One region of the Photorhabdus laumondii genome, then DNA from elsewhere that is predicted to be linked to it. Evidence: predicted binding sites of a transcription regulator. Region 1 holds the regulator's gene; each other region holds the start of a gene.
The links. Region 1 encodes LexA, which represses DNA repair genes until DNA is damaged. Its sites were predicted from a motif close to TNCTGTATGTACATACAGNA; they were not measured.

Region 1 (3,292 bases):
GCGACTTAAAACGATTGCAAGCCATAAATCAAATCCCCACACTAATGCAGGAGGGCGCTTATTAATAGGTTTGGCACATTTATGAATATAGTCGGGTGTTACTTCAACTAATTTGGCAAGCACTTTAAACATTTTCCCATCACTAAGAGCAGCATCAATAGCAAAATGTTTTGAATGTACCCCCTCCCACAAACCCGTTAGCATTTTCATATACCCTTCTTCATCAATAATTCCCCAGTCGCTGTATAATTGGGATTGATGTTCCTGAGTCGGAGATAATGGCAGCAGACAGTAACGATAGCTATCATGGGCAACCCGTGACTGTAGAGGATAATGCTCTAGAGTTTCACTCCAAAAACCTAGCCAATAGTCACCAACAATATTGAGTCGTAATACCTGACGCTTATCTTCGGGTAAAAGAGATAAACCTGCTTGTTGATAATAACGCCGTTGTTCCCATTCAGGACGCTTAACAATGCGATAAATAATAACCAAGAGTAACATTACGCCAAATAATGCTACACCACCTACTTGTGCCAGAAGTAAATAGTCCGTATCAGGGACAGATACATTACCTATTATAAATAAAACAATTGCTACAGATAATACAATACCCATACATACCGCAATTACAAATAAAATATTAATCAACGCATATAATGCACTTAGAAAAGGTAACTTTCTTTTTTCAGAGATAATATGCTTCATTACCTGATAGCCTTTAACGGGGAACTGTCTATAATGAGGCTGATTTTGTAAAAGCTCTTTCATCACAAATGCTTCCTTTCCGAAAATTATCTGTCATATACGATAATTCTTGTCTGTATTATCATAAACTTCAAGAAAACATTATTTTTGCTACTGAGTACCAATTTAGCCAAATTAACTCCATCAGGGGACAATCACAATGAACTTTTCTGGATAATATTTTCTATTGAAGAAACATGATAACATCACAATATTATCATCGTACTGGTTGTAAGAGGCGCAATGAAATTGATTAATCAAAAAAAATTACTGGAACAGGCCGAAGTTATTTGCCAGGCTCGTGGAGTCCGCTTTACTCCTCAGCGGCTTGAAGTTTTGCGTCTCATTTCAGAGCAGCCAGGGGCAATCAGTGCTTATGATTTACTGGATTTGCTACGGGAAGCAGAACCACAGGCTAAACCGCCGACCATATACCGGGCACTGGAATTTCTGTTGGAACAGGGGTTTATTCATAAAATAGAATCCACCAACAGTTATGTCCTATGTCACCATATTGAACAGCCAAGCCACACTTCAGCAATGTTTATTTGTGATCGTTGTGGTTCTGTTACCGAGCGAGATGGTGGAACCATTGAATCCGCCATCCAACAGTTAGCAAAAACAGCCGGGTTCAGTTTACGCCATACAGTCATCGAAGCGCATGGCTTATGTTCACCTTGTGAAGAGATAGAATCCTGTATTAAACGAGATGAATGCCAGCATGACCACAGAATTGAAGGAAGTAAAAAGAAATAGATAGCAAGTAAATACTTACTTTTGGTGCAGAGCCAGACTGAAATAAACAACCGCAGAATCACGTTTAAGATAATCACAACGATAAATTCAACAACATGATTCTGCCGTAATATTGCAATTCTTTAACCATTCCAAAAACAACAATTTGATATTTTACTATCAGGACCAGTTGCCGTTACGAATCACCCCAACCGCCAATCCTTCAATTGTCAGGCCCTGTTCACGCAAATCCACCTCAATTGGCTTAAATTCGGGGTTTTCTGCCAACAATTCAACTTTATTTCCGGTCTGTTTAAAACGTTTTACCGTCACTTCATCTTCAATGCGAGCAACAATAATCTGCCCATTACGAACATTTTGTGTTTTATGCACAGCCAGCAGATCACCATCCATAATCCCAACATCTTTCATAGACATTCCGCTGACCCGCAGCAGGAAATCTGCACTTGGCTTAAACAATGCAGGATCAACCTGATAATGACTTTCAATATGCTCCTGTGCCAACAGTGGTTCACCTGCGGCGACACGACCAATTAACGGTAAACCAGATTCTTCCAACAGCAAACGGATACCCCTAGATGCCCCAGCAACAATCTCTATCACCCCTTTACGAGCCAATGCTTTTAAATGCTCTTCAGCCGCGTTAGGTGAACGAAAGCCAAGACGGGCTGCAATTTCAGCACGCGTTGGCGGCATACCTGTTTGCGAAATATGGTCACGCACCAAGTCATAAACTTGCTGCTGCCTTGCGGTAAGTGCTTTCATTTCGTCCCCTGTTTGTTTATACAGTCAATATGTAAGTATATACAGCTAAATAACGATTGGGAACCTACTAAGGCAGAAAATCAGCCTATTATAATATAATACCTAATTATTAAACCAAATTAGGCCATAAAATAGTGCCAAAGGATGGTTCCCCAGACAATTAATGACAACATCATCGTCAGAAAGACCGCCGCCGATCCCATATCTTTCGCGCGACCGGACAATTCATGGAACTCACTGCCAATACGATCAACAATTGCTTCAATAGCACTATTCAGGATTTCCATAATCAACACCAGCATCACTGAACCAATCAGTAAAATGCGTTCAATAGCGCCGATATCCAGATAAAATGCAACCATCATAGCCAATATCGCTAAAATTATTTCCTGACGGAAAGCCGCTTCATTTTGCCATGTCGCCCTAATACCCTTCACTGAATATACGATTGCTTTAATGATACGGGCTAAGCCCTTGGATTGATTCGCCATAAATTATTCACACCAAATATGAGGTTATTTGACACTTTCCACTCTTATTATTGTCTTAACGCAACAGATCTCAACCCCCGTTTCTGATATGCTGGCAACGTGTTGCTAACAAGAGGCTTCAAGATATTTATGTCAAGTTGGCGTAAAATATATTATAAATTATTGAATTTACCACTAAAAATACTGGTAAAGAGCAAACTTATCCCTACAGATCCGATCACTGAATTGCGGCTCGATACGACACGCCCGATTCTGTACGTGCTACCGTATCACTCTAAAGCAGACTTACTGGCATTACGTCAGCAATGTCTTGAGCAGGATCTGCCGGACCCATTAAATTTACTGGAGATCGGTGACACTGAACTTCCCAGTTATGTATTTATCGATAATGGCCCACGTGTATTCCGCTATTGCGCACCAAAGCAAGAATCCGTAAAAATTTTCCATGCTTATCTGGATCTACATCGCAATAATCCCAATCTGGATATTCAACTGCTGCCAGTTTCTGTCATGTTCGGCCGTTCCCCCGGACG
Region 2 (3,292 bases), 2.7 Mb from region 1:
CAGTTTGGTTGCCATTTGGAAACCGTGGGCTTTGAAGGCACCATTATTGACGCTGCCTTTGTAAGGCATACGGCCTAACCAGTCGTAACCTATTTCAAAACCTAGGTACGGATTGGCTTGATAACCTAAGAAAGCACCCGCACCCAATTGGTTTTTGTGAGTAGGGCCATTACCGATTGCACTGGTATAACCGTTACCGTAGAAATTCACGTCATGGTATTGGGACCAACCCAACTTACCACCGGTATACCAAGTGTTGTCTTTTGGAGCTGCTTGCGTTGCAGTTGTGAAAGCGGCCACTGCCACTGCTACCGCGATAGCTATCTTTTTCATTTTAACGCCTCGTTATTATCATCACCCAATAGGCAATTGGCTTTGGGAGCCTTTTTACTTACTGCCTACCCCATTAGGCTATTTCATTTGCCATTCTTTGTAATAAAAGCGAACACTGAGTTGTGTTCAAATTCTTCGGTACCGTTATTGTGTGTACGCTTTGAATTTTACGCATTTCCGTGTTCACTGTTTACCCATAAGAATGGCCCGCACTAATTTATACCCGTCATCTTTCAAGTTGCCTCTTTGTTGGCTGCACTCGCTCACCCCAGTCACATAGTTATCTATGCTCCCGGGGATTCACTCCCTTGCCGTCGCGATGCATCTTGAAATCTATAGGGTATCGTATCTTTTAATATCTACTAAGATAGGCTGTTGAGCCATATTGATTAAAGAACTCAGTTAGGAATACTGCACTTCCATAAAACCGATGGACTAAACAATACAAAGGTAGTAAGTGCAGTAACCTTTAATGGTGTAAAGTCTACAACGAAGTTAAAAAGTTACAAGTGCCCCTTGATTAATAGAGTAAAAAATTTAAAAGATAATGTATGATTTCAAAAAAACTTTACTATTCTTTACAACTGATCTTACCTTAATTAATTGATTTTAATTGTGATCAGTGGTTCTTGGTCTGAATTGGCTATTTTGTGTTATGAATATTGCGATAATGCTTGGTTTTAGTCAATGGTAGTGAATGGAGTGGATTTTTAGTAAATCCGATCGCGATTCAGCACGGCTAGTTTCTTTACTTACATCTTGTGGGCGCATAATAAAGCCTAGTGCATTACCTTTTTGTGCCGCAGCCTGTAATCTCACGGTATCTTTTCCCGATAACGTTGGTAACCAGCCAAGCACCACGCTGTAATTACCACTCGCCAATGCTCTTTCCATTGCTTCTACCGTTGTAATGGAGCTCATGCGATTTAATTGGATAATCTTATCTAAAGGTAATCCAGAGTTAATTAACCATTGGCGGCTCAGTTTTTTATGTGGACTAACCCATAGCAACCAGCGGGCTTCATTTCCAGATTGGCGTAACAAAGGTAGCAATATACGATTAATGACCGCTTGGTTATCGCTATATTGGTTATCACTATATTGGTTATTACTATAAATCAATTCACTCACTATACCTCCTTTACCCTCTTTCACCATACCCTCTCTTTTGGCTGACTGATGTTTAGAAGAGTAAAACCAGGATGATTGAATGCCCATAAATGAACCTCGCCATAATTAACTGTATTAATATACAGTATCTTCATGCCAAGCTAAGATCAAGTCTATTTTTTCAAAGAGCTTCGCAAATATTGACTGTAAATGGCTGTAAACTCATTTAACCATTGGCAGATAAAATTGGATTGCGTATGTTTTTAATTGCTTGTTCCTGTTATTTATTTTACTAATAACTGGAACAAATCTATGGATAAGAGATTTATTTGCACAAAACTCATGGAGTGATCTGTATGTTTTTGTCTGAGGTACGTTTTACTCAACTCAAAAATGGTTTTTCTTCGTTTGGGGCACTGACAAGGAAGCCACAGTTCGGCGGTTACAGCCTGTTAGCTGATGGGATTATGTTCGCTATTATTGCTGATGGAGAATTATATTTAAGAGGAAATGGCCATGCTGAAGTATTATTTAAAGCCAGAGGAATGAAAAACTATATTTACTCGAAAAAAGGGGTGCCTGTAACTTTGCGTTATTATCAAGTTGTTGAGTCACTTTGGCAAGATCAAGAGTTGTTATCTCAATATGCGTATTTGGCTTATCATTACTCATTTATTGAAATGGCGGGTAAAAAGAAGATACCAGAGCGTTTGAAGGATTTGCCTAATCTTGGAATGTCTTTGGAACGTCAGTTATGGAAAGTCGGAATATGTAAAGTTGAAGATTTGCGGTTGTTAGGTGCGAAAGCCAGTTATTTAAAACTGCATCAATATAAAAGAAATTCTAATGTTAGTTTGTTACTTGCTTTGGCTGGTGCAATTGAAGGATGCCATTCAGCCGTTTTACCGGTACAGATCCGTAATGATTTATTACGCTGGCACAAAGAATTGGCTTGTTAGATCTTTATCGTGAACAGCTAAAAGAAGGGGCAGTCAACTGCCCCAGTATGTCAATCTGGTTATAATTGATTAATTTGTTTAATGATATTGGTGATTTTAGGTAGCAATTCTATTAATAAACTGATTTGTTGCAATACCAGTTGCTCTTTACTATTTCTTTCTGCCGGCGCTTGCTCAATTCTTTTCACTATGTTGACAGGTATTTGCTTAATTCTATCATCGTCTATTAATATCGATTTTAATGCTGTATCGACATAACAAACGGCATCATTAAGAATATCCAGAATAGCTTTATTATCCAATTTATCTCGATGTGCTCCCAGCGCAGAGATGTAACTTAGCATGGTGTGATTTAGGCACAATAGCTGGAATGCTTTTTCTTGAGAAGTTTGGTCACTTTTCGGCTCGGCAGACATGTTTGAAATAGCGGATACCAGTTCTGCATCACTATTATGGGCATCACGGCGGGCAATTCGATAGGTCAATCCATTATCTTTTCCCTGATAATATTGAACTAAAATGGCATCAAGGTAGCGACAGTTGGTATTCATCGTCCGGTTTATCACTTGTGATAACTGGCGGAATTTCCAGTCTGGCCAAATGAAATTTACGGCTAACCAGGCGCTACCACAACCAATTAATGTATCAATAATTCTTGGTAATGCGACGTCAAAGCCTTCACCTAACAAATTGAAGCATAATAATACCAGTAATGTGATAAACAGGGTTGCATGTGCATATTGGGTGTTACGGAAGACGAAGAACAATACACCAGAAATGACAATTAACACCAGTTGCCCCTCAATGGATGGCACAAAGTAAAGGATTGGTAAGCCGATCAATACGCCGGCAACGGTTCCTATTATTCTCAGTGTTAAACGGCGGCGAGT
Region 3 (3,292 bases), 2.0 Mb from region 1:
GTAATGCCAACAAACTATTGGCTCGCTTCCTTGTCGCCCATACTCAGGAATTGGGGCTAAAACTGCTCGACTTCCAAGGCGGTACGCTGCGTAATGCCATTCCTCGTGAAGGCCATGTTATTGTTGCTATTCCTGCCGATAAAGCAGCACAGCTTACCCAACTGAAAGATAACTACTTGGATATACTGAAAAATGAGTATGCCATCGTTGAGAAAAACCTGACTGTATTACTGGAAGAGGTTGAAACCGATATTCAGGCATTAACTGATGATTGCCAAAACCGTTTTATCTCACTGCTAAACAGTACCCCCAATGGTGTTATCCGTATGAGTGATGTCATCAAAGGTGTAGTAGAAACCTCGCTAAACGTGGGCGTTGTTGCAATGGAACAAGATAAAGTGAATATCATTTGCTTAATCCGTTCGCTTATCGACAGCGGCAAGTCCTATATCATCGGTATGCTCTCTTCGCTCGCTAAACTGTCAAATGCCGAGATTTCCGCTAAAGGTGATTACCCCGGCTGGCAGCCAGATGCAAGTTCTCCTGTAATGCACTTAGTAAGTGAAACTTATCAACAGTTATTCGATAAGACACCTAATATTATGGTAATCCATGCAGGGCTGGAATGTGGCCTATTCAAGAAACCTTATCCTGATATGGATATGGTATCTATCGGGCCAACCATTACGGGCGCTCACTCTCCTGACGAACAAGTGCACATCAAAAGTGTCGGGCAATATTGGCAACTGCTGACTGCAATTTTGAAAGCCATTCCTGAAAAGGCTTAATCAGTTCTCCCCTGCCCTATGTGATGGCAGGGGAATTACCATTCAAGCAAGAGTTGCCGCTCAATTTCTGGGTCCTGCAACGTCACGTGCAAACCAACCAAACGAACGCCACGCCCTTCCCGGCGAGATGTCCATGTTTTCTGGGCCAATTGCAGTAAATCCTGCTTATCCAATAATGGATGAACATGCTCCTGAGTGGTGAGTTGAAAATCATCAAATTTCAGTTTAATCCCCTGACGGGCAATCCGCAGATCAGGTTTAACGTTACTCAACCGTTTTTCTAATTCCAGATATAAACTTTCTATCAGTTCAGTGCACTGTTCCCATTGATGAATATCTCTCGCAAGTGTCCGCTCCACACCAATTGATTTTCGCAAACGATCTGGATTCACCAACCGTTCATCAATACCGTGACAACGATCCCAAAGTACCTGACCAAATTTCCCCAACTGTTTCACCAAAACAATGACGTCATATTTTTGTACATCAGAACAGGTTTCCAGCCCCATATTAGCCAGCCGTTGCACCATGACTTTGCCAACCCCCGGAATTTTTCGCAAAGGTAAAACCTTAATAAAATCAGCCACTCGATCAGGAGGAATGACATACTGCCCATTCGGTTTATTAATATCAGAAGCGATTTTTGCCAAAAATTTCACCGGTGCAATACCGGCTGATGCCGTCAATTGTAATTCATCAAAAATGGATTGACGGATCTCCTGTGCGATAAGCGTGGCAGATCCATAACAATGATGGCTATCAGTAACATTCAAATAAGCTTCATCCAATGACAGAGGCTCTATCCACTCAGTATAACGAGACAATATCTGATGGATATGCCGGGAAACCTCCCTATACAGTGCCATACGCCCCGGAAGAACTTTAAGCTGAGGGCAGAGTTTCAGCGCCATTGCAGTAGACATTGCACTACGTACTCCAAAACGACGGGCAGGATAATTAGCGGTACTAATAACACCTCGCCTGTCTGCATTGCCGCCCACAGCAATGGGAATATGACGAAGTGACGGATCATCACGCATTTCAATCGCTGCGTAGAAACAGTCCATATCAATATGAATAATCTTTCGCATTCTGCTTTAGCCTATCAACAACAACTGTATAAACATACATAAAAATAGACTCAAGAGCAATCTAGTAACAATATCGGCTAGTAACACCATCAGAGCGACGGTTAAAAGACACTTTTAGCTCAAATTTGAAAATATCTTGACCAATAAAATAATTAATTAATACCGTTATTAACTTTTCCCTGCCCGATTCCTTGCGTTAAGTGACCTATCCTGTAAGTGCAACTTTTCTATTTAACGACATTCCAAGGATACTAATAACAATGAAAAATAGCGGGAAACCACAAAAAACCTCAGCTACAGCGACTACACAGCCAATTAATCGCACTCTTCATTATGCTTTATCAAGCATAATTATGCTGAGTACGGGCCTGCCAGGTTATCTGGCTGCACAGGAAAATAGAGAGCAAAAATCAAAAGAAAAACCGGAAAAATCAGAGAAAGTCATTACACTTTCTACACTTTCTGTTATTGGTGGATTGAATAACAGCGTCAGTGCCGGAAGCTCGGTATTGAAAAAAGAGGATATTGAACGTACCCAGGCAGATAATATTGCCGAACTGCTTGATCAACTTCCCGGCGTTTCCATGTCAGGATCGCCTCGTCCAGGCGGCCAAACTCTGAATATCTGGGGAATGGGTGATACCGAAGACGTTAAAGTCACCTTAGATGATGCACCGAAAGGCTTCGAGAAATATCTCCAAGGCTCTATCTTTATTGAACCCGAATTAATCAAGCGAGTCGATGTCGATAAAGGCCCACATAATCTACTTGATGGTAATGGCGGATTTGGCGGAACGGTTAAAGTTGTGACCAAAGATGCCAGTGATTTATTACGGCCCGGAGAAGATTTTGGCGGATTGCTGAAATACAGTTATCACACCAATGATCGCCAAAATATTTATAGCAGCGCAGTCTATGGCCGAACAATAGAGGGCTTTGCTGACGGTCTGCTATATATGAGCAAACGAGATGGCGGCAATATTAAACGACCGGATGGCACCCGTTTTGCGTTCTCTAAAAGTGATCAGGCATCCTATTTACTGAAAACGAATTTTTACCTGAACGATGCTAATACATTGACACTTTCCGCTATCCGCTCTGATTCTGATGGCTGGCAGCCGTGGGCAGCAAAACGTGATGAGATAGCTGTTCCGTCAGAAGCCGACATTGAAAAATATGGTTGGAATGAAGCCTGGCGCCGGAAGTTAGTTTATCGTGATCAAACAGACCAAAATTACACAGCTAAATGGAATATTGCACCAGAAGACAATCCGTTACTTAACCTGACAGCAACCTATGCCTATTCGAAAACAGAACAGCATGATAAACGCTCTGAAAAAGCCCACAGCGGTTTTCTTGGTTCATTAGGAAATGAAAGCTGGATCGACTATGTAGATAACTTAGCAGATATAA

Region 2: sulA (SOS-induced cell division inhibitor SulA) is a predicted target of LexA. The motif match lies at 1,572-1,591, and genes of this name have one in related genera.
Region 3: dinB (DNA polymerase IV) is a predicted target of LexA. The motif match lies at 1,902-1,921, and genes of this name have one in related genera.

The regions. Positions count from the first base shown of each region.
Region 1 is NZ_CP024901.1:5,103,244-5,106,535, forward strand. Features, by position in the region: gene PluTT01m_RS22410 (DUF1266 domain-containing protein) at 1-771, opposite strand, end outside; gene zur (zinc uptake transcriptional repressor Zur) at 991-1,503, shown strand; gene lexA (transcriptional repressor LexA) at 1,663-2,268, opposite strand; gene PluTT01m_RS22425 (diacylglycerol kinase) at 2,388-2,759, opposite strand; gene plsB (glycerol-3-phosphate 1-O-acyltransferase PlsB) at 2,889-3,292, shown strand, end outside.
Region 2 is NZ_CP024901.1:2,118,569-2,121,860, forward strand. Features, by position in the region: gene ompA (porin OmpA) at 1-333, opposite strand, end outside; gene sulA (SOS-induced cell division inhibitor SulA) at 1,018-1,551, opposite strand; gene PluTT01m_RS09215 (TfoX/Sxy family DNA transformation protein) at 1,800-2,402, shown strand; gene yccS (YccS family putative transporter) at 2,462-3,292, opposite strand, start outside.
Region 3 is NZ_CP024901.1:1,430,979-1,434,270, reverse strand. Features, by position in the region: gene pepD (beta-Ala-His dipeptidase) at 1-788, shown strand, start outside; gene dinB (DNA polymerase IV) at 824-1,879, opposite strand; gene PluTT01m_RS06335 (TonB-dependent hemoglobin/transferrin/lactoferrin family receptor) at 2,140-3,292, shown strand, end outside.